4 regions of the Paenibacillus sp. FSL L8-0470 genome follow, and region 3 is predicted to be linked to each of the others. Evidence: riboswitches for the same ligand, from Rfam matches in the RefSeq annotation. Region 3 holds a riboswitch; each other region holds the start of a gene.
The links. Region 3 has a riboswitch for cyclic di-AMP ahead of NST99_RS00445 (C40 family peptidase). Riboswitches for the same ligand answer to the same signal wherever they lie in the genome.
Positions count from the first base shown of each region.

Region 1: it holds a riboswitch for cyclic di-AMP, as region 3 does, so the genes downstream of both, NST99_RS02610 (hypothetical protein) here and NST99_RS00445 (C40 family peptidase) in region 3, are expected to answer to the same signal.
Region 2: it holds a riboswitch for cyclic di-AMP, as region 3 does, so the genes downstream of both, NST99_RS12825 (KamA family radical SAM protein) here and NST99_RS00445 (C40 family peptidase) in region 3, are expected to answer to the same signal.
Region 4: it holds a riboswitch for cyclic di-AMP, as region 3 does, so the genes downstream of both, NST99_RS17455 (hypothetical protein) here and NST99_RS00445 (C40 family peptidase) in region 3, are expected to answer to the same signal.

Region 1 covers NZ_JBBOZM010000001.1:561,683-567,074, reverse strand. The annotation lists gene NST99_RS02625 (SDR family NAD(P)-dependent oxidoreductase) at 1-666, opposite strand, end outside; gene ytxJ (bacillithiol system redox-active protein YtxJ) at 863-1,189, shown strand; gene NST99_RS02615 (glutaredoxin family protein) at 1,186-1,428, shown strand; gene NST99_RS02610 (hypothetical protein) at 1,526-1,942, opposite strand; cyclic di-AMP (ydaO/yuaA leader) riboswitch at 2,048-2,236, opposite strand; cyclic di-AMP (ydaO/yuaA leader) riboswitch at 2,658-2,841, shown strand; gene NST99_RS02605 (hypothetical protein) at 2,966-3,475, shown strand; gene NST99_RS02600 (hypothetical protein) at 3,504-3,956, shown strand; gene NST99_RS02595 (hypothetical protein) at 4,078-4,266, opposite strand; gene NST99_RS02590 (hypothetical protein) at 4,401-4,595, opposite strand; gene NST99_RS02585 (ABC transporter permease) at 4,635-5,392, opposite strand, start outside.
Region 2 covers NZ_JBBOZM010000001.1:2,856,892-2,862,283, reverse strand. The annotation lists gene NST99_RS12830 (PEP/pyruvate-binding domain-containing protein) at 26-2,398, opposite strand; cyclic di-AMP (ydaO/yuaA leader) riboswitch at 3,295-3,432, shown strand; gene NST99_RS12825 (KamA family radical SAM protein) at 3,564-4,700, shown strand; gene NST99_RS12820 (helix-turn-helix transcriptional regulator) at 4,755-5,392, opposite strand, start outside.
Region 3 covers NZ_JBBOZM010000001.1:83,984-89,375, forward strand. The annotation lists gene NST99_RS00430 (4a-hydroxytetrahydrobiopterin dehydratase) at 1-270, shown strand, start outside; gene NST99_RS00435 (c-type cytochrome) at 373-729, opposite strand; gene NST99_RS00440 (GNAT family N-acetyltransferase) at 836-1,342, opposite strand; gene NST99_RS00445 (C40 family peptidase) at 1,603-2,094, opposite strand; cyclic di-AMP (ydaO/yuaA leader) riboswitch at 2,100-2,242, opposite strand; gene NST99_RS00450 (C40 family peptidase) at 2,628-3,056, opposite strand; cyclic di-AMP (ydaO/yuaA leader) riboswitch at 3,114-3,252, opposite strand; gene NST99_RS00455 (hypothetical protein) at 3,473-4,303, opposite strand; gene NST99_RS00460 (M1 family metallopeptidase) at 4,315-5,392, opposite strand, start outside.
Region 4 covers NZ_JBBOZM010000001.1:3,871,043-3,876,434, forward strand. The annotation lists gene NST99_RS17445 (GerAB/ArcD/ProY family transporter) at 1-215, opposite strand, end outside; gene NST99_RS17450 (spore germination protein) at 252-1,676, opposite strand; cyclic di-AMP (ydaO/yuaA leader) riboswitch at 1,997-2,184, shown strand; gene NST99_RS17455 (hypothetical protein) at 2,371-2,889, shown strand; gene NST99_RS17460 (flotillin family protein) at 2,912-4,333, shown strand; gene NST99_RS17465 (hypothetical protein) at 4,445-4,633, shown strand; gene NST99_RS17470 (response regulator transcription factor) at 4,816-5,392, shown strand, end outside.

The DNA.
Region 1 (5,392 bases), 480 kb from region 3:
CTTCTTGTGCCCCTGCACGATATTCATAATCTTACGCGCCGACTCTTCAGGAGGAATAGGTGCCTCCAGAGCCTTCTCACCATTCATATAGGATTGCAGCCAGCCGGGGTGAAAGACCATAACCTGCCCGCCCATCACCTTCAAATGGTTGTGCAGCAGGGAGGACTGCATATTAAGCGCTGCTTTGGACATACAGTATCCGTACATATTAATCCGTTTGTTCCGGCCAATGCTTCCGGCTTCTGAGGAGATATTAACAATCAATTTCTGCTTGCTCTGCATCAACAGGCCCATCAGTTCATTACTGACCCTCAAAGAACCAAGCGTGTTTACATTATAAATGTGAGCCATGGCTTCATCGTCCATATCAACAAGCATCGTGGCATCATCGGCTCTATGAATAATACCGGCATTATTGATAATCATATCAACATGAGCGGTACTGCCCGAAATACTACGTGCCGCTTGCTTGACACTCTCACGGTCGCCGATATCCAGCGGGATCAGAGTTAATCGGTCCGGGTACTGCTTTTTCAGTGCGTCCAGCGATTCCGACTCCTTCATATACTGACCGGCAAATACGGAATATTTGTTCTCTAGAAGCCAGCTTGCCAGAAAAAAACCTAAACCACGGTCAGCACCGGTAACAAAAGCAACCCTTTTCATGATTATGGACACACCCTTTACGATTCTTCAGGATACACGCGGCATCTCTCTCACATTAGCATGGCAGTCACGTTTTTTCAACGTCCTTCATGGGACTGTAATTCCGCTGAAAGGGGTGCTCTAACTTCCTTTTTGATTTAATTTTGAACTATGTTACAATCGTAGTTACAAGTACTTATAGGAAGGTGAGATACCGATGTCTATCCAACAACTTCATACTCTGGAAGAACTGCAGCAATATGTTGCGCAACCAGGTAAAAAACTGCTTTTCAAGCATAGCACTACCTGCCCGATCAGCGCCAAGGCCAACGAGGAATTCACAGCCTATGCGCAAGGCTCCGAGACTCCAGCTGCCATTGTCCATGTGATTGAAGACCGTCCGTTGTCCAATCAGATTGCCGAAGATTTCGGGATCAAACATGAATCTCCGCAGATCTTCCTCCTGGAAGACGGCGAAGTCCGCTGGAACACCTCCCATTGGAAAATCACCCGGGACGCCATCAAGGCAGCTGTGAGCCAATGAGCCAGCCGGTAATTGTCTATTCCACCACAGGGTGCAGCGACTGCAATCAAGTGAAGCAGTGGCTGACCGAGCAAGACGTTAGCTTCGAGGTGCGTGATGTTATGACAAGTACAGTGTATCAGGAAGAAGTCGAGAAGCTGGGCTTCATGGGTGTGCCTGTTACCGTGTACGAAGGCCGCGCAGTCAAGGGCTTCAATGTTTCCGAGCTTAAGGAGCTTATTGGAGCAACCGCTGAATAATTTATAGCATGAAGCATATGAATACTTATATTTTGAAAAAGGCATCCCCTTGGACCTCTGTCCAGGGGATGCCTTTTATTTGCCCTTTTATTTGGCCTTATCCTGGATTCGTTGAGACATCCGCCAGAAAAGAGACATTTCCGCTGTGGGAATAGATGACGGAATCCGCTCCAAGCCCTTTATAGACCAGTCTGGGATTCATCGAAGTCGTAATTACGTATATTGGCTTTGTCGTCCAGGTCCGGCACATCTGGATATACCGGCAGCATAAGGTCACACTGCTCTCGAACAGAAATACTCTGCCTACCGGAAAAGAGGGGCGGAACCATGTATTCTGATGATGTGTATCCACCACGAGATTGACCTCGATTCCCAGCTCCTCCAGACGCCGCTTCTCCGCCGCATTGTTGGCGATTCCTGCGATCTTATAGCCTCTAAACTTTAAGATTTTGATAAAATGCTCCCCCGCTTTAGTCGGAGCGTTAATGAGTACATATTCTTCCGAATTCGCCATATCTTCCTCTCCTCCGGCTTAGGACTTCCATTCATTTGCCATACGAACACAGCAAAAAACCACAAAGGAATTCCCTCTGTGGTCCAATTAACGGTCACATTGTGCTCATCCTCTCTAATACGCTTACGAGGTTAGCTGTCGGATTCGGGCAGTGAGAGTCGCCCTACCTGTATCCATGCGAGCATTCTCTCGCACTTTCACAGGATTCACCCCATAACCGGCTCCGACTCTCACATCGGCTGCCGATTGTTGGTTCCCCCGCTTTCCATAACGGAAATTAAGCGGACTGCGTATTCGATTGTGTAGTAAACAGAAGTAATCATACTCTGGCGATCACGACCTTGTAAACCGCCAAACCTGCCAAAATAATGCATTTAGTAAACCCAAACCAGATCAGGTAGCGCTTACTTAAGCCTCGATCTCATCATTCCTCTTATTTACTCGGCTTATCAGCGATTTGCGAAAAAGCATTCAGTATTGTGATTATATTCACCCGATGTTGAGCAAATTGCCTTTTATGCTCTGATCACCCTAAATCAAAAGCAGTCGTATGAACGAGATAAAAAGCCGAAAACCGTTGATAAACACCCTTTTAGCACATCCTACCGTTTCCTTTGCCAGAATTCCCTGAAATTCGGCTCAGAAGAATGTTTTTTCCTTTTTACAAAGCTCATGCGAAAAGAGTATGATTCGGTTTGAATCCAATGCACGAAATGCGATATAAACGCTGAATTCCCGCAATGCGGGAAACGGGGGAACCATCAGGCCCGCAGGGGCCTTACCTGGAAGATAAGAATCTTTCTTGGGGTGAATCCGAAGGAGACTGTGGTCTCATTAGGTAGGGCGACTCTCACCGTCCGAATCCGACAGCTAACCCCGTAAGCGACTAGAGAGAACCTTGATCCGCCACGTTTTTGCGCCAGGTGTATTTAAGCCTGTACCAAAACCGCAGCAGAGGTCCTCCTCTGCTGCGGTTTTTTGTGCTGAGGCTGCAGCTTATAAATGGGTAGGAGGGAAAACGAAATGAACCAGCGCAGGCTGTTACGTATAGAAGTGTTTGTATTCGATGCCCCCTGGCCATTCCATCAGGCCACGGAGTCATCCGGCAAATGCCGATATGGTGTGCTGAAGCTTACGTGCAAGGCTGGGTGCAGCTGGGGAGCGGGGATACTGTCTGCGGAAGGCGATCATTTTGACGTCATTAAATGGAGCAGCTTCCTGAGAAGTATACGCAATCACAGGCTGGAAGAAGCCATAGAAATTGTACAGCAGCTAGGTGCGCAGTGGGAGCCGGGTCAGCAAGAAATCGTGCAAACGGCCCTGCTGGATTTAAAAGCCAAGCTGCAAGGCAAGGTCGTCACGTCACATCTGCAAATGGTCCCCTATTCCCGTACAGCCGGGGCCGGCGGTACGCCCCCCTTCAGACGGATGTACTATAAACCTTCAAGTTCCCTGCTGCATAAAGGCAGCTGGCAGGAACCGGACATAGCCGAGCTAATGGACAGATCCATCGCTTATTTCTCCCTCTTATAATTTCTTATTCAGAAAGGAACGTGAAGACATGCCAGACCCATTATCCCCGGAATGGACAGCTGCCAGCGAGTTTGCGGAATATGTCCAAAAGAACACCGGAAATATTTATGCACTCACCAGTCTGCTGCTGGGAGAGGGTGCCGTTGCGGAAAAGACTGCGATGAAGACCTTCACTGAGCTTTACACCCGGTACCTTCATGATGATTTCATACCGCAGCCTTTCTCGCTGGTTGCCTACCGGGAGTGCATTCAGCAGTGCTCCCGGGCTGCGGAGGAGTGCAGCCTCTTTGTTTCCAATGGATTAGCCTGGGAGGATCAGATTGTCCAGGTGTTATGGTACGGCATGCTGCTGCCCCTGCCTGCAATCAGCACCATTCTTGAGCAAAGCGTGCCGGTGCTGAAAACCCGGCTGAGACATGTGCGCGAGCAAATGTGCCGGTTAGAAACATTGCGGCCTGAAGCAAATTTATTTGTTGTATAGCTGCTCACATAGATTAAAGAAGCACTGTGGGCCCCTCTCTTATCTCCGCTGATGTAATGGGCAACTTGTCGAAGCGCATGAAAAAGCCGCAGCATAATGCCGCGGCCTTTTCTATTTATACTCAGCTCTTGCCCTTGCCGCCTTTGGCGAATCTCCAGGCCGCTGTACAGCAGCCCAGCAAGCCCACTCCGAGCATTAACGTCTGCAGCACACCCAGCAGGGTAGAGCCCTCCGGCTTAAGCATGCTGCTGAGCAGAATCAGCAGCATTGAAGCTGCGAGTATCGCGGGGATTTGATTGTTTTTTTTCAAGATTACCACTCCTTATTCAATAACATACACCATAAGCCTTCACTGATCCAGTTTGGCTCTGAACTCCCCCGGGAGCCGCAAAAAAGCCGCGGTTTCCGAACCGCGGCTTCCTCAGTAAAACCTATGATCACTTCTTAGTGTGCGCGTTTAGAATGTCTGCCAAAAATGATTAATGACGCAATCATACCGGCAATGCCCATTCCTGTCATAAGCCCTTGAATGAAATCAAGCAGATTCGATCCATTGGACGGCATTAACCTGGCGACCAGTACGATTAACGAAGAAACTGCAAACAGCAACCCGAATGTTTGTTCATGCTTTTTATTCATCCTTGCCACTCCTCAAAAGGTATATATTGATGATTCCAATTAAATTTTGTAGGCCTTCATTGCTTTTCTGATCTCCTTGATGCTTGGGCGTTTGCCGTACATCAGCACTCCCGTGCGGTAGATCTTGGCGGCAAGCCAGCCGAACAGTAAGGTGGTTGCCAGTAAGATGAGAAGCGAGACCAGAATCTCCCAGGTCGCTACCTCGCCAACACCAATGCGCAGCAGCATGCTGAGCGGAGAAGTGAACGGAACAAAGCTTGCTACTTTAACCAGCAGGGTATCCGGGACAGAGATGCTGAACATTGGAAGATATAAATTGACGAAGCCCAGCATAAGAATCGGCATGATCGCCTGACCCAGGTCCTCGGTACGGCTGACAATGGAACCTACAGCTGCGTACATCATGGCGTACAGGAAGTATCCCAGAATATAGAATATCAGTCCGTATAAAAGAATGCTGATATCCAGCTGCCCCAGGTCAAGATCAAAATCGGTCAGGATACTGGCATTATGCGGAAGCATAAGGTTCGCAGCTACGCTTGCGGAGATAACCGCAATTTGCAGGATGCCGACCAGGAAGATGCCGATTACCTTGCCGAACATTTGCGTCAGCGGTGCAGCGCTCGTAATCAGGATCTCCATGATACGTGAGCTTTTCTCCGAAGTGATTTCGGCGGAGATCATATTGCCTGTCATCATAATCGACATAAAGAACAGCATAAGCAGGGCATATACAATCACGTAGTTGATAATTGGCGGTGATTCCTTTGCCGCACCTTCATTTCCGGCACCTTCTG
Region 2 (5,392 bases), 2.8 Mb from region 3:
TGAACTTTCCCCTTATTTCCATATGTCAGTTCACAATAAGTTCTACTACTCCCTGTCCTCCGTCCACAATTACACGGTCGCCTGTCTTCAGTCTTGCTGTCGCACAACCGCAGCCGACAACAGCCGGGATACCCAATTCTCGGGCTACGATAGCCGCATGCGACAACGGCGCACCGATGTCGGTTATAATGGCCGCAGCTCTCGGAAACAGCGGTGTCCAGCCTACATTAATCGTCGAAGCCACCAGAATTTCACCGGCTTGAAACTGCTCTCCCTCTTCCGGTTTGGCCAGTACACGCACCCGCCCTTCAATCCTTCCAGCGGCTCCGGCAGAACCCTTCAGCCTTTCGCCATGAGGGTGTTCAGATAAGGGAACCGGTCGGGAAGCATCGTAGTAATCCAGCCGCCGTTGCGGATCCTTGGCCCACTTGAACGGTTCAAAACGTCCCCGGAGCATCGAAGGCAGCGGCGGCAATGACTGATACCTTGCATACGTTTGCTTGCGTGCAGAAAAATATTGTACAGCAGTCAGATTACCTGTGGCAAGCCAATCCAGAATCTCATCCAGATATAGAAAAAAAACATCCTCTCCTATTCCCGCAAGCTCACCTGCTTTAAGCGCAAATGCGCGGTTCACCCGCATCGTTCGGGTCCATTCGGAACGGACGGCTTCCCGCAGGCGCGGGCCCTCTGACACTGCCTCTATCCGCCGGGCAATCCGCTTGGCCTTTGCCGGGAACTGCTGCTCGAACGCCTTCAAGGCTTCTCTGCTCCGGACCCGCTGTCTCTGCAGAATGTCCTCCACGTCCATAGGGGCCTTGCAGAACTCAGCGATCTGCTTGTCCAGCCACGCGTCATCTTCTCCCGGGTCAGGATACGATAATTCCATTTCATTCGGTCCCCGGTGGCCATACTTCACAAGGTATTCCTTCCGGCTCATTTCTCCCTTTATTACTCTGGAGATTCCGATCAGCGGCCCCAGGCTTTCCAGCTCTACGGAGCCCCCGGCGTTGGACAGCAGCCTATTGGCCTCTTCTTCTCCGGCCGCCTCGCTAAGCTGCTTATGCAGCTTCTCAAACTTCTGCATTTGGGCAGAGGGCGCTTCCAGCGCCGACCACAGCGCCGTGACATTCTGCGGCCACAGCTCCTGCCTCCAGAGTGACAGCAGTTCCTCCCGGGTTGTTGCCGCTTGGAGTCTGGTTGTCAGCCGTCTGCACCACTCCGGTGAATCTTCCAGGAACTGCGGAAGGGTTCTAACGGTCTGGCGAGTTTGTTTCATACTATGCATCATCTTGGGAAGCACAGTCTTGAGCAGCTCCCGTTTGGTAAATGGATATACCGGCAGAGCCATGCCTTCAGGAAGCTCTCCAAACACCCGGCTCATTTTCTTCCATATCGGCTTGGTATTCAGTCCAAATGCCGAGAACATCGATACCGAAAGACTAACATTAGTGTACACCCTTCCGCAAATATTGCCGGACATCACATAATGCCCCAGAATAATATTGTACTCTTCATCCAGGGAGCGCAGGATAGACCAGGTCAGAGGAGTTAAGACACCGGAGATGGATTCGCCCACATTGGTATTGGTCCAGAGAAAATCACCAGCCAGCGAGTCGTTGATCTCGAATGTATTGCGGTTTCCCGGGTTCAAGGTCGTAACCGGTCTCGTCTGCAGGAGGTAGACCCGCCCCTTTGCGACCGCCCACTCGATATCTTGGGGAGCTCCAAGCTCCTTCTCCAGCCGGCATGCATACCGGTATAACTTGGCTGCATACCGCTTGAACTCACCCGGGCCTTCATATCTGCCCCGGTTCCTTGCCAGCGTGAAGGAATATGCGTCGCTCTCGCCTGAAACTAACTGTTCTCCCAGCCCATAGACATAATTCCCCGGCAGAACCGTGCGGCTGCCTGTTATGGGGTCAGCGGTGAACAGGACTCCGGAGATTTCCGAGTGAATCATCAGCTGCACGACAATGGCAACCTTATGGGAGGAGTCCATGTCCTGCATGGAGCTGTAGACTTGAACCCGTTCGCTATCCTTTGAGTGATACACCGTGTACATCGCTTCACGAATCTGTTCATCTGTTTCCACGTTCAACACCGTTTCGAATTCCCCGGCAAAAGATGCCTCCGCCGAATCTTCACTTAAAGCCGAAGATCTGACAGCAAATCGTGCATTCTTATGTATCATGCGGATTTTCTGCAACCTGGCTGCACTTTCAGTCCAAGCCTCTTCCTTTAATTTATCGCTTTCAAAGGCCGAAGGAAAGACAACAAATCCCTCCGGCACAGGATATCCCGCCTGAAGCATTCTGGAGAGCATCGCTCCCTTACCTCCTGCTTCGACATATTGCTCCGGGCTTAGCTCGGCGAATCCTCGGATCATCTGTCCCATATCCAATTGCTCCTTTTGATATATTTGAAACTTTATTTAATTTGATATTTAGTTTCATTTAATACTTTATTCCACTATTGTATTAAACGTCAAGCTTTACTTCATCTATCTAGGGCGTGTCTTCAAACCGCTTCCCCGTCAAAACCTGCTGCTGTATGCCCTAAGGAATCATGGGTACAGTGCCATTTTCTGATCACACGCGGAGAAAGGCGTTTCGCCACCAGGTAGTTTTTTCGGTGGAGGCTTACGTCTCGGTGTTTCAAAGACTTCACTCTTCTTTCGAAGGCTTGTGTGTGCGACTGGAAAGTGTATTCTTGGCTCTGAGTACAAACGGACCGAGTTGCACTTATTTGGGGCTTTTATCCTGTTACAGGAGGAACGGACTCCAGCGCAGTTATTTCTCCCTGATGGACGTTTTTAAAGAGAATGCAGAGCAGTAAGGTCGCCTGGGTCCGCAAAAGAGAATAAACAGGGATTTTACTCTCCAGAGCTCTTCCAATTTGAAGACATGCTCTAGTTGATTAATTCCGTCAACAAAAAGGGTGTTCTCAGCAGTTATGAAATGGCTGCTAAGAACACCCTCGTTTGGTGAACAGGATAAACATGAGCACTTGGTGCGAATACTCCGCGACCGGACCGTTGGTCCAATCACTGTGTTCCACACTTTTTTTGAACTTGTTTTGCAAAATATATCAATGGTTCCGATAGGTAATATCTAGCCCATCGAGATATTAACATTCCAGAAGGAGGTTGTCTTATTTCAAGTCATGAACAAGATCAGCCTTCGGAGCTGCAGGAACAACTCACCCTACTCAATTTTTTGCTGATTTGGCTTGGTCCTGTATCCCTTGCCGCGGGCAAGTTTAGCTTTGACTTTTCAAAACTTCCTGGGTTATACTTTACCTACGCTTAATTTCCAGCCTTTGGCAGGAAAGCGGGGGAACCAGTCTTTTGGGGCGAATCATTCACAGAATGTAGGGTACCATCTTACCCGAGTCCGTCAGCTAACCTCGTCAGTAGTGGATGGGTCTGCTTTTTTAGGTATATTCATAACCAGAGACCCTTGCTAAGGGTCTCTTTTTTGTATTCTCATGACCCTGCTGGCAGCAGTTTGGCTATCGACCTCAAGGCTCCCTTTTTTCTCACACTATGAGACCAAGGAGAGATGCAAGTGCAAAAGGTAAGGTACATAACGGATATCAACAAGGTTGCCATGCTGTCTGAAACGGAGAAAGAAAAGCTGAAGGAGATCACCGGCAAATTTGCCTTTCGGGTCAATGACTATTATCTGTCGCTGATCGACTGGGACGACCCGGGTGATCCGATCCGCAGGCTCGTCATTCCAAGTGAAGGTGAACTTGAGGAGTATGGCTGCTGGGATGCATCCGATGAGGGAATGAATTATGTAGTGCCGGGATGTCAGCACAAATACAGAACAACGGCCCTCCTGATTGTCTCCGAGGTGTGTGGAGCTTACTGCCGCTACTGCTTCCGCAAGCGCCTGTTCCGCAATGATGTGAAGGAAGCACAAACCGATGTGGCTCCTGGGCTGGAATACATCAGGAATCATCCAGAGATCAATAATGTGCTGCTTACCGGCGGAGACAGCCTGATTCTCTCTACCTCTAAGCTGCGCTTCATCATCGAAAGCCTGAGATCCATTGACCATGTGAAGATTATCCGGCTGGGCTCCAAAATTCCCGTATTTAATCCCATGCGCATTTATCAGGACGAAGAACTGCTGGAACTAATCCGTACCTATTCATCGGAGGACAAACGCATTTACGTCATGGCGCATATTAATCATCCCCGGGAAATTACGCCCGAAGCCAAACATGCATTCAGAGCACTCCATAATGCCGGGGCAATCGTGGTTAATCAGACGCCGGTGCTGAAAGGCATCAACGATGATGCGGCGGTACTCGGAGAACTGCTCGACCGGCTGTCCTGGGCCGGAGTCACTCCCTATTATTTCTTCGTGAACCGGCCCATTGCCGGCAACCGCGAGTTCGTTCTGCCGCTGGAGCGTGTCTACAACATTGTTGAGGAAGCCAAGGCCAGAACCTCAGGTCTGGGTAAAAGAGTCCGTCTATCCATGAGCCACTCCTCCGGTAAAATCGAGATACTGGCGATTGAAGACGGCAAGGCCTATCTGAAATACCATCAGTCCAGAGCGCAGGAGTACGGCAAATTCATGATCCTGGAATGTCCACCGGATGCGGAATGGTTCGATGATCTTCCCGGCAGCGAGAAGCACTGGACCCACCCTGCTTCCACTTCCCAGATCCCGCAGCTCCTATAAAAGCCAGCACAGTCCCCTTGTATCAGCATCGGGACTGTTTAGCGTGTTTACCGGCTATTCCATCCCCTGTGAGAACAGCTTGCTGATGAGCGCTCTCCGGCTGGAAACGCCGGTCTTAGAGAAGATGGATTTCAGGTGATCCTGTACGGTGTACGCAGAAATATGCAGCGACTCTGCCAGCTCCTTAGTGGATAATCCGCGGGAGAGCATCTCGGCCAGCTGCTTCTCCCTCGCGGTCAACTGGCAGGCATCGGCCAGCAGCCGGAAGATCTCCGAGGACTTGGCATAGACAAAAGCAACAGCCAGCTCCGTCTTCTTGCCGCTGCCTTCAAGCCTGCTGGCCGTAACTGTCAAGTATGCCCCATCCTCGACGCGCAGGCATAATTTCGCCTTCGAAGGCAACCCTCCTGGTTCCGTATTCTCACCAAGTGCCTGCAGGCATACTGCGTTGACCGGCCGGGGGAGAACACCGTGATCCAGCCGTTCCAGCTGCTGCAGACGGTTCAGCCAATATTGAGCCGCACTGTTCGCGCTGACCGGAAGCAGCTGGTCCGTCAGAATCATGATTCCACTGTCCTCCGGTGCGGTATCCATCCGTCCCAGAGGGGGCTCGGAGGCATAGCTGCGGAGTGCGCCGGCAATCAGCGGAACAACAGATGATATCACTGCACACTCGTGCTCTTGAAATGGAG
Region 3 (5,392 bases):
GAGCTGCGTGAGCAGGTAAGTAAGCTGGAGGGCTGGAAGCTGGAGCCGAATATGATGGTGCGTAAATATATGTTTAATGAATATATGAAGGGTATCGCCTTTGTGGATGAGGTGGCTGCGATCTCGGAAGCCTTTGATCATCATCCGCATATTACAATTGATTACAAAACGGTAATTCTGCGCTTGTCCGCAAAAGAAGAGAGCGGGCTTGCCGCGCTAGAGTTCCGCCAGGCGCATGAATTTAACGAAGCTTTCGACAAAACGCGTTAGGCGCAGGAGAAACCGACCTATCATAGGAATAGATATAAAAATGCCCGTGCAAGGATGTCTGAATATCCTTTGTACGGGCATTCTGTATTTTTAAGGTCAGGTTTATTTCTTCTCTGCAAGCCACATGGCAACATTCGCAATCTCTTCGGGAGCAAGCTTATCCTTGAAAGACGGCATTTGGCCGCGTCCCTTCGTAACAATGGTGTAGATTTCTTCTGCGTTATGCTGGCCGCCTTCCTGCTGCAGACTAGGGCCTAGACCGCCCTGTAGCTGATCACCGTGGCAGGTAATGCAGCTTGCCTGTACAATCGCTTCGGCGCTGGTGGCATCCAGTGTGACTTGCGGCATCGTCGGGTTATTTTCTTCGGCTACCTCTGCTTTGCCGGGCAATGTGAACAAGAGCACTACCGCAAAGGCACAGGCTGCGAAAAACAAACCGCCCATGATCCATTTCTGCATCTTCATCCGTCCCCTCCATGTAAGCTGCTTCCTACATTATATAGGATGGTGAAGCGTTATCATAGCATTTGTGTCAAAAAAGTGGACGATTTCAACACTAAAATTTTCAATTTAATGGAACGTTATGTTGTTTATCATAGACCATGCAATAAAATGGCTTATTTCCGGTTGGAGTAAGGCGTTCATAAGTATCCGTGATCGTGAAGCCGCATTTTTGGTATGTTCGGATCGCCCGCTGGTTCCAGGTCAATACTTCCAAATCAATCTCCCGCCCGGGATACCGCTTTAGCGCGGCCTGAACGATGGCTTCCATGAAAATGTGGCCAAGACCGTGTCCGCAAAGCTCGGGGCGCATTCCAATACCCAGCCTGACGACACCCTCCATCGGAAACAACTGCGCAAAGCCGCAAAGGATGCCTTGCTCGTTGACCACGGAAACATACTGGTCCCTGCGGAGCTCTGGATCGCCAAATTCAATGCCAAGCGCCTCCATTTGGGACCAAGGCATCCATTCGTAAATATTATAAGGCGCTTTGTAATTCCATGCGGCGATGTCTTCAGCATGGCTGATCTCCATGGGAACCACATGGAATGTAACGGGGGAGCTAATCATAAGGCCACCGGCCTCCTTTCATAGGGAGCAACAGCACTAGCTATACCTAATTATATCCATAACTGGCCTGATTCGACTCAGAAATTTCCTGAAAGGCGGAAACTTGACAAAGTGGTAAAAATATTTTATGAAATGGAGGAAATTTGGGTAGATTTATGTTTTGCGGATATTGAGAGGGGTAAGTAATTTTATAGACAAAAAAAACAGGCCCCCTCCAGATTTCGGCAAAAATCATGGAAGAGTGCCCGTTTTACGACAACTTATTGCACGTCATCATTGTCTTGGGAATCAGAAGTAACGGATTGGTAAGCATCTGTACTCATGATCCGTTTGGCGCCAACGTAACGGTTGACGTAGTAGCTGTCACTCATCGTGCTGATGGTTACACCACGGGAGGATGAAGCATGTGCGAATTTGCCCTCACCGACATAAATGCCGACATGGGATACACCTTTACCGCTGGTATTATAAAATACAAGATCTCCCGCTCTCAGATCGTCCCGGGAAATGGCGGTACCCATTTGGTATTGGGAACCGGATTGGTGTGGCAGATTGATACCGATCTTATCAAAAACGTACATTGTAAATCCGGAGCAATCAAAGCCGTTGGTCGATACACCGCCGGATACGTATTTACTTCCGATGGTCTTGTCGATGACTTTATCCATTTTGGAATCCGCGAAAGCGCTTCCTGCTCCGATGGTAAGCATAATGGAAAAGCTTAGTACTGCTGCTGCTAACTTCTTCTTCAAAAGTGAATACCCCTTCCAAATGCCTACGAGGTTAGCTTAAGGGTTCGGTTGAAGGTCCCCTATGACCCCTCTGTGAATAGGAGGTCAATTCACCCAAAATCGGTTCCCCCGTTTCCCTAATGGTTAGGGAACTCGGCATGACTGTTGATTAGGATTAGCTTGTTAACCAATACATGACAAAACCTTTGTAAAACCCGATTGAATAATTACAAAAATGTTACTAAAAACTCACTGCGATAATTGTAACAAAGACTTCGCCAGTTGGCAATCACTTAAAACATATTAATGCATAATATTTACGCTTTTTAAGAGTTGATTTTGCTAAAAAGGTCTTATATTTACACGCTGAGTAAGCTTTAACTTAGATTTGTTGGGATTTTTAGTAAAAAGGTGTTTCACAGGCCTCAAATACGTGTAAAAGGTAGAATAAGGAAGACAAAAAGGAAAAACCCGGAAATGATTACGGCAATAATCAGTTTCCGGATTTCTATAAGTTACAATTATTTATTGGAGGATGGAATTCCTGAGGGATGTCAATCGTAAGCGATAGCTTTGTAAGCTGTTGTGCTCATTACTCGTTTGGCTCCAACGTAGCGGTTGGCCCAATAGGATTGACTCATTGAACTGATAGTTACACCACGGGATGAAGAGGATTGGGCGAATTTTCCGTTGCCGACATAAATACCGACATGGGAGACTCCATTGCCAAGGGTATTGAAGAATACCAGATCGCCTGAACGGAGGTTACTCCGTGATACGGCGGTTCCAACGCTGAATTGTGCTTTGGAAGTGCGGGGCAAGGTAAGGCCAACGTTCTTAAATACATATTTGGTGAATCCAGAACAATCAAAGCCGGCAGTGCTTGTGCCCCCGGTTTTATATGTCGTTCCGAGTGTTTTTGTAATAACCGTATCCATTCTGGAGTCGGCGAAAGCGCTCCCTGCTCCAAGCGTGAACACCATCACCAGCCCTAATGCTGCTGCGGTGCATTTCTTCTTAAAATTATGACTTTTCAAAAGATGTACTCCTTCCAAGGCCTGCGAGGTTAGCTTAAGGATTCGGTAGAAGGTTCCCCTATGACCCCTCTAAAGCGAGATCAATTCACCCAAAATATGGTTCCCCCACTTCCCGGTGCCGGGAATTTGGCGTTTTATGCACCGAAACAGTGACGTGTCGACAAGGTTAAATGCTTAAAGGCACATTCATTTGCTTCAAATTAGTTTCAAAAGATTACAAAGTTGTTACTACTGGTACAGGCATCATTGTACCAGAGGATTTACAGTTTTGCAAATACCCTAAATCACGTTGTAACCAAAAGAAGAGTCCCGCCCTTTATCTGGGGCAGTGACTCTTCTATTATGCCAAGGGACTGGCGTTATTATTGTGGAAATGTTTTACTGCACCAAAGGTGATACTGCCCCGCTAGGCTCCACATTTTGAACAGCGTTGAGGGAAGCGGTGAAAATTGCCGGAACAGCAGTGCGGGCAGGCCTGGACAGAAAAGTGCGGTCACTCCAGAGAGCAGCAGCAGAAGCAGGCCGCCGGCGCCGAACAGTGCAGATATACAGGTGGAAGGGAGGATTACCCTCAGGCCAACCAGCAAGGAAGAAAACATGCCTGTTCCTCCGGTGAAGCCAAACTGCATGTACAGCAGCAGAATGCGGATCAGGTAGAAGTACAGGAGCCAGGCCAGAACATAAGGAACCAGTCTCAGCAGCAGAGTATAATCGAGAATACCGCTGAGGAGAAGCCCATACATTTTGGGGAGAAGCCAATACAGCGGTGTTGCGGCCAGAAGCCATTCCGCTAGACTGAACAGCAGTACGGGGAGTCCGTAAAGCTTCATTCCGGGAAAAAAGAACATTCCCCGCTCCCCTTTGCGCTCCTGGTGCAGCTCATGCAGCAGCCCTGCGCGGATAAAGGGGGAGCATAGCAGCCGTAGCGCTGAGAGGGCCAGCAGCAGCCAGAGCCAGCGCAGCACCCCGGGGTCTGTGCTAAGTGCAGTCTGTCCTTCGATATAATACAGCAATCTGCCTATTCCGCTGCCGCCGGCGTGTGTATCGGGATAACGGAGCAGCACCGGGATGAGGGCTGACCTGACGAATCTGTACAGGAAATAGCCCCAAAGCAGCCGATAGATAAAAAGCAGAATCAGAATATAAAATTGCTCTTTCATGCTGTACCAGCCGCGAACTATCGATCTTTTCACAATCCTTCACCTCACCAGACAAGAGTTCCGAGCAGGGTTTCAAGCAGCTTCGTTGCGCTAAGCGTCCAGCGGGAGAGCGTCTTTCGCTCCAGCTCCGCCAGTCTAAAATTGTTGAGATGCTTACTCTCCAGCAGAATGGAGTGCTCCGGATCAATCTCTGCAGACAAAAGAGGCGCTTTGTAGGCTAGCTGAAAGGTGGTTTCCTTCTCTGTCCCATTCCAAAACTGCTGGACAGTATAGCCATCCAGGAAGGTGAACTTTATGGGGACGTCACCATACTGATTTCCTTTATTGCTGACCGCTACTGAGCTTTCGTAACGGGCATTATCATCGCCGCCCTCTTTTTTTGGGTCAGAGATTTTAATGTGATCAATTGAAAAATCCGGAGAACCGCCGCTGTATACATATTGGTCGAAGTAGGCTTGCCAGGATTTTTTGGTTACCTTCTCCACGATTTTCTGAAAGTCGGCGGTAGAAGGATGCCGGAAGCGGAACTTACGGGTATAGGCCGCCATTATGGCATCCATCGTCTTGGTTCCGACCTGCTGTTCGATATCCTTCAGCACCAGCTTGCCGCGGATGTACACATTTCGGGCATAGGCATCGGCAGGAGTGTATTTCCAGGTTTCCAGGTTAAGCGGCTGGGAGGATGTCACCAGGCTGGCCTGCAGGACATGATTGGATGATACCCCATACTCCTGCTCCATTAGCCTGTCTTCAGCGTAGGAAGTGAAGCTTTCGTCCAGCCAGGCCTCCTCGAATTCATTGCTGGCTAACATCCCGTAGAAATATTGATGGCCGATCTCATGAATGACCGTGCGCTCCAGAGAGGTGCCTGGAGAAGCCTCGGCCGCGCCAAAAGCAGTAACCAGTGTGGGATATTCCATCCCGCCGGCGCCGTTGCCTTCTTTGGGAGGTACGACGATGGATAATGTAGAGTAAGGATAAGGTCCGTACCATTTGCTGAAATTGGTCAGAGCGGCCTTCGCTGCCTGGAAATAACGCTCCTGCAGATGTTTATGTAGCGGGTCCAGATAAAGCTTGATTCTCACGCCCGGTACATAGTCTGTAGAGAAGGCCTCTTCGGCT
Region 4 (5,392 bases), 3.8 Mb from region 3:
AATAGGTTAAGTCCGGGGAATTTCTTCAGCAGGACCCACAGAAGAATGATGACAAGTTGGGTAATAACCCCTGCAACTAAAACAGAAAGTCCACCTCCACCTTTGGCAGTTTCGTTAAGTTTGTTAGGAAGAGACAGAATACCAACACCGATTTGGGCTTGAATAATAAAAAGGAAGAGTTGTCCCCTTGTGATCATTTTTTCTTTTTGAGCCACCGTATCAACTCCTGTAAGTACTATGTAGATTAATGATCATTTATCCGTTTTTGGGTTGCTTGAACTCTTTCGGATGGACCAAATTGGAAAGCGTACGAAGGTATCTTTCAGGCCTTGAAATTTCAACGGACTTAATGGTCTCAGGTAGGTTTGCCCAAACGATTCTAGCTTGCACAAATGTATGAAAATGAGTGTTAACCCAAATGATATCCCAATATATCCGAATAATGAGGCAGCAATCATCAATGGAAACCGCATAAACCGGATAGCAGAGCTCATTTCGTTGGAAGGGATAAGAAAAGATGCAATGGCAGTCAACGCAACAACAATAATCATCGAATAAGAAACCAATCCCGCCTTAACAATTGCATCCCCGATAACCAACCCCCCAACAATCCCAATAGTTTGACCTACACGACTGGGCAGACGTAGTCCTGCTTCCCGTAGCAGTTCGAATATAAGTTCAAGCAGCATCGCTTCAATCAGCGGAGGGAAAGGGACCCGGGTCAATAAACCTTGAATCGAAAAGAACAATTGCAAGGGAAGGACATTGGAGTGGAAAGAAACGGTGGCAATGTAGAGCGCTGGCAACTGAAATGCTGTTACAAAGCCGATCAGACGGATAAACCGGACAAAAGAAGCGATCATCCATCGATTGTTATAGTCATCCGGTGTCTGATAAAAGCTGAAAAAGCTCGCCGGCAAAATCAGAGCTGTAGGGTCCCCATCCAGCAGTATAGCCACATATCCATCCAGCAAATAAGCTGAGGTATGGTCCGGACGCTCCGTATTGATTAGTTGTGGAAATATGGAGAAGGAGTTATCCTCCGTTAATTCCTGAATAAAGCCAGTGGAGATTATCCAATCGAGCGAAATTTTCTTTATCCTTGATTCTACAATTTTTATCAATTCTGGGTTGGCCATATTCTCCATATAGACTAAGCCTACCTGCTTGGGGGCGAATTTCCCAAGTGTGAAGTAGCGGACAATAAGGTTTGGGGAGGCGATTTGTTTCCGAATCAGGTATAAGTTAACCTTCATCTGTTCAATAAAACCGTTGTGAGGTCCCCGAATAACCCCTTCATTCTCAGGTTCGCTAATGCTTCGTTCATATTTGGCAGGAGTGAAGAGGACATAAAATTCAGACATTCCTTCTAAAAAATAAAGACAGCTTCCTTCAAGAAGTCCCTGAATGCCTTGGTTTAGTTCTGTTTCCAAACTGAAACTAAGTGTTGTGAAAAGCTCAGAAAGGTCTTTGTCCTGATTACGGCTAAAAGGAACAATCACGTTCCGTTCAATCAATTCCGTGTCAGTGAGGGACTCCAGATAAAAGACCAACCCTTCCCTTCCCTGAAAGGATAAGCTTCTTTTTTTGAGGTCACTTGTATAGAATAGTGCTGCTTCGATATAATCGGAGTTTTGATCTACAGAAGGAGATGAGGTCTGAGTTTGGTTAGTCATTATAAGGCGCTCAACTTTCGATTAGTTTTGCGGTTAACGTTCCCGAATGATTTGCAGAATATTCCTGACGGGAACTTTAATGTGCGATATAGAAGAATATTGGGGATGATGTTGAGCCAGCAGACGTTTCTGTTTTGTTTTCCTAAGGACATGAAGTGGAGCAAAAATGAGCAAATCATCGATCGCTTAAGAGTAATACCATAGAATGCGCATTCATTCGCGAAGTGGTGGCATTTTGGGCTTCATTTGCCATCCGCAACGTTTTACATTAAATGGTCACAGGCGTAAGATTCAAATCAACAACCGAATGTAATATAACTGTTCTCAAATGGCTGAATTCCGATAATGGGAACGGGGGAACCAATGGTGAATGTGGCTTTTGCTCAGATAGCTGCCGCTCACTTGGGGTGAATCCTTGCTGCGTGCTGAAAAGCCGCTTCTTACAAGGTAGGGCAATCTCGCTGCCCGAATCCGTCAGCTAACCCCGTAAGCCTCGAAGAGAGAGGATGAGCGCCATGATCGATTAACCGACCACGGAGAGCCCTGACGCTTCTGTGGTCTTTTTGCTGCGCATGCAGAAAGGGAAAACGATCTATATGAGAGTTTAGAAATCTTATAACAACGAAATTCAGAGTGATTAGGCACTATCTAAAATCCTTTAAAGGGGGGGATTGGTATCGTTACTGTATTTATCGTGTGCTTCTGGGTTGGATTGCTGCTTCTCCTTAGCGGCGGATTTCATGGGCATGGCCTGGCCGGTCATCTGCATGTGGGAGGTGGCGATGCTGGTGGTCCGGGCTTTGTGCCCATACTCCCTCTAATGGTGTTTGTCACGGTCTGGGGCGGCAGTGGTTATGTGCTTACCCGGTTCAGCGGAATGAATATACTTGCAGTGGTGCTGATCTGCACCGGGGTTGCCTTGCTGCTGGGCTGTCTGATATATGCGGTGCTGGCCCGGGTGATGACTCGGTATGACAGTAGCATGAATAAAATGGATTATGAGCAGGCGGGACAACTCGGGTACATCAGCATTTCTGCAGGGGATGGAGCAGTGGGAGAGATGAAATACGTGCTGCATGGAACGATGCGTTCCATTGGAGTACGGGCAGAAACCGGCCAGCAGCTCGCCAAGGGTGACAGGGTGATTATTTTGAAGGTGGATAAAGGATTAGCGGTAGTCACCCTCTTCGAGAGGGAAAACGAACAATTATAACTAACGGGGAGTGTCGAACCAAATGGTTATTCTTTATTTAATCTCGGCAATTGTTGTTGTTATCCTGCTGGCTTTGTTCAGTATCGTGAACGCTTATAAAAAGGTTCCGCCCAATCAGGCGATGATTGTATTCGGCCTCGGCGGAAAAAGAGTGGTTCAGGGCGGCGGGACGTTCGTCATTCCCGGCTTCCAGAACAATAAGACCATCTCTATGATGCTGATGAGCTTCGATGTCATCCCAGCGCAGGCAATGTTCTCCCGGCAGGGCATCAAGCTCAACCTGGAGGCGGTAGCCCAGATTAAGATTAAAAGCGATCCTACCGCTATACTTACTGCCAGTGAGCAGTTTATCGACAGGCCGGAAGAGGACCGTGAGACGATTATCCTGCATTCGGTGGAAGGCCATTTGCGCGGCTTGATCGGACAATTAACGGTAGAATCCATTCTAAAGACACCTGACGAAATCAACAGCAAGATGCGGGAGACCTGCTCGGAAGACCTCGACAAGATGGGGCTTGAGGTAGTCAGCTTCACCATTAAGAAAATTACTGACGACAAAGGGTATATCGACAATATGGGGGTTCCGGAAATTGAGCGCATCCGCCGCGATGCCAGCATCGCCAAGGCGGAAGCAGAACGCGACATTCAGATCAAACAAGCCGAGGCGGAGAAGGAATCCGCCATTGCCAAAGCCAATGCACATCAGGCTACCATTGAAGCTGGAACCGCAGCCCGCGCCAAGGAATCTCTGTTCGAGAAGGATTTGAACATTAAGCAGGCAGACTTTAAGCTGGAAACTGAAGTGAAAAAAGCACAGGCGGATCTTGCGTACGAATTGCAGCAGAACAAAATTAAGCAGTCGCTGGTTACCGAACAGGTCAAGATTACGCAGATGGAAGCGGAGGCCAATAGGACCGTCCGGGAAATCGAAGTTGAGCTGAGACAGAAGGAGCTGGAGGCCACGGTGATCAAGCCTGCTGAGGCGGAGAACCAGGCTACGATCATGAGAGCGGAAGCGGCTAAGCAGCGGAAAATTCTTGAGGCTGAAGCAGAGGCGGCCACAATGACCAAACGGGGGCTGGCAACAGCGGAAGCAGAACTGGCGAAGGGAAAAGCCAACGCGGAAAATGTTCAGCTGGCCGGAGCAGCGGAAGCGGGGGCACTGGAGAAGAAAGCTGAAGCGTACAAACAGTTCACGCAAGCCGCCCTTATAGTGGAATTCTTGAAGGTTCTGCCAGAGCTGGCTGATAAAATCGCTTCCCCGCTGGCCAAGGTCGATAAGATTACAGTGATTTCCCAGGATGGAGCTTCATCCGGCATAAACAAAATTACCGGCGATATCGCCAAAATCATGGCCCAGGTTCCTGAATTGACACAGACGCTTACCGGTATGAACGTGACAGAGGCTCTCAGCGGGCTACTCGGCCGGGATAAAGAGCAATAATTCTAAATTTCCTTGCATAAGCACCTCTCTATTATGGAAAACTTCTGTAGTCCGAATAAACAGCATGATTCCGTTTTTGGAGACTTATTTTGATTTCCTAGGAGGTTAATTATGACAAATCAGGATCCGCAGGAGCTTCTTAAGCGAAAACACGAAATGGATGAGCAAAAAAGGCAGTTCACAAATTTTTCCCGAAGTGTTTGCGGCCACGGTGAGTTAGAAGCAGGGCAGGAGTTCAGTACTGACCGGGTGCCTGACGATCAAAACCGTATGAAATCTGTTGAGAACAAACGTGATTGATAAAGCTATAAAAATAAGCCGATCCTTTTCTGGATCGGCTTTTCGTTGTCTAATGGATGAACCAGAGTTACCTTAAATAAATTTTCCACGAAACAGCTTTGTGATAGATATCTTTCATGATACAGTGAAAAAAGGGTGTAGCTTAACTTTAAAAACTTTCTTGAATTAAACTGAGGTGCTCAATGAATCGAATTTTAATGGTTGAAGATGATGATAATTTGGTGTTCGGTATTGATTATACTTTAACGAGTGAAGGATATACCGTTGTTATTGCCGGTAGCTTGGAAGAAGCAAGGAAGGTATTGAAAACAGACACAGTCGATTTAATCTTGTTGGATATAAATTTACCTGATGGTTCAGGGTATGACCTGTGTAGGGAAATCCGTACATTATCCCAGGTTCCGATCATATTCCTGACAGCTTTGGATGAGGAGACAAATGTTGTTGCTGGACTTGATTTGGGTGCAGATGATTATATGACCAAACCGCTCCGTACCAAAGAACTTCTCTCTAGAATAAAAGCCGTTTTAAGGCGCAATCATAAGCCCACGGATGAAGCGAATAGATGGATATCCAACGATATTGAAGTTCGAGTTCTAGAAGGAACTGTTCTTAAATACAATCAGGAACTTTTATTGACGGGGCTGGAATATCGATTGCTATTAATGTTAATGACTCACCCTAAGCAAATTTGCAGCAGAAGTATCATTCTTAACAGTCTGTGGGATATGTCAGGAGAATTCATTGATAACAACACCC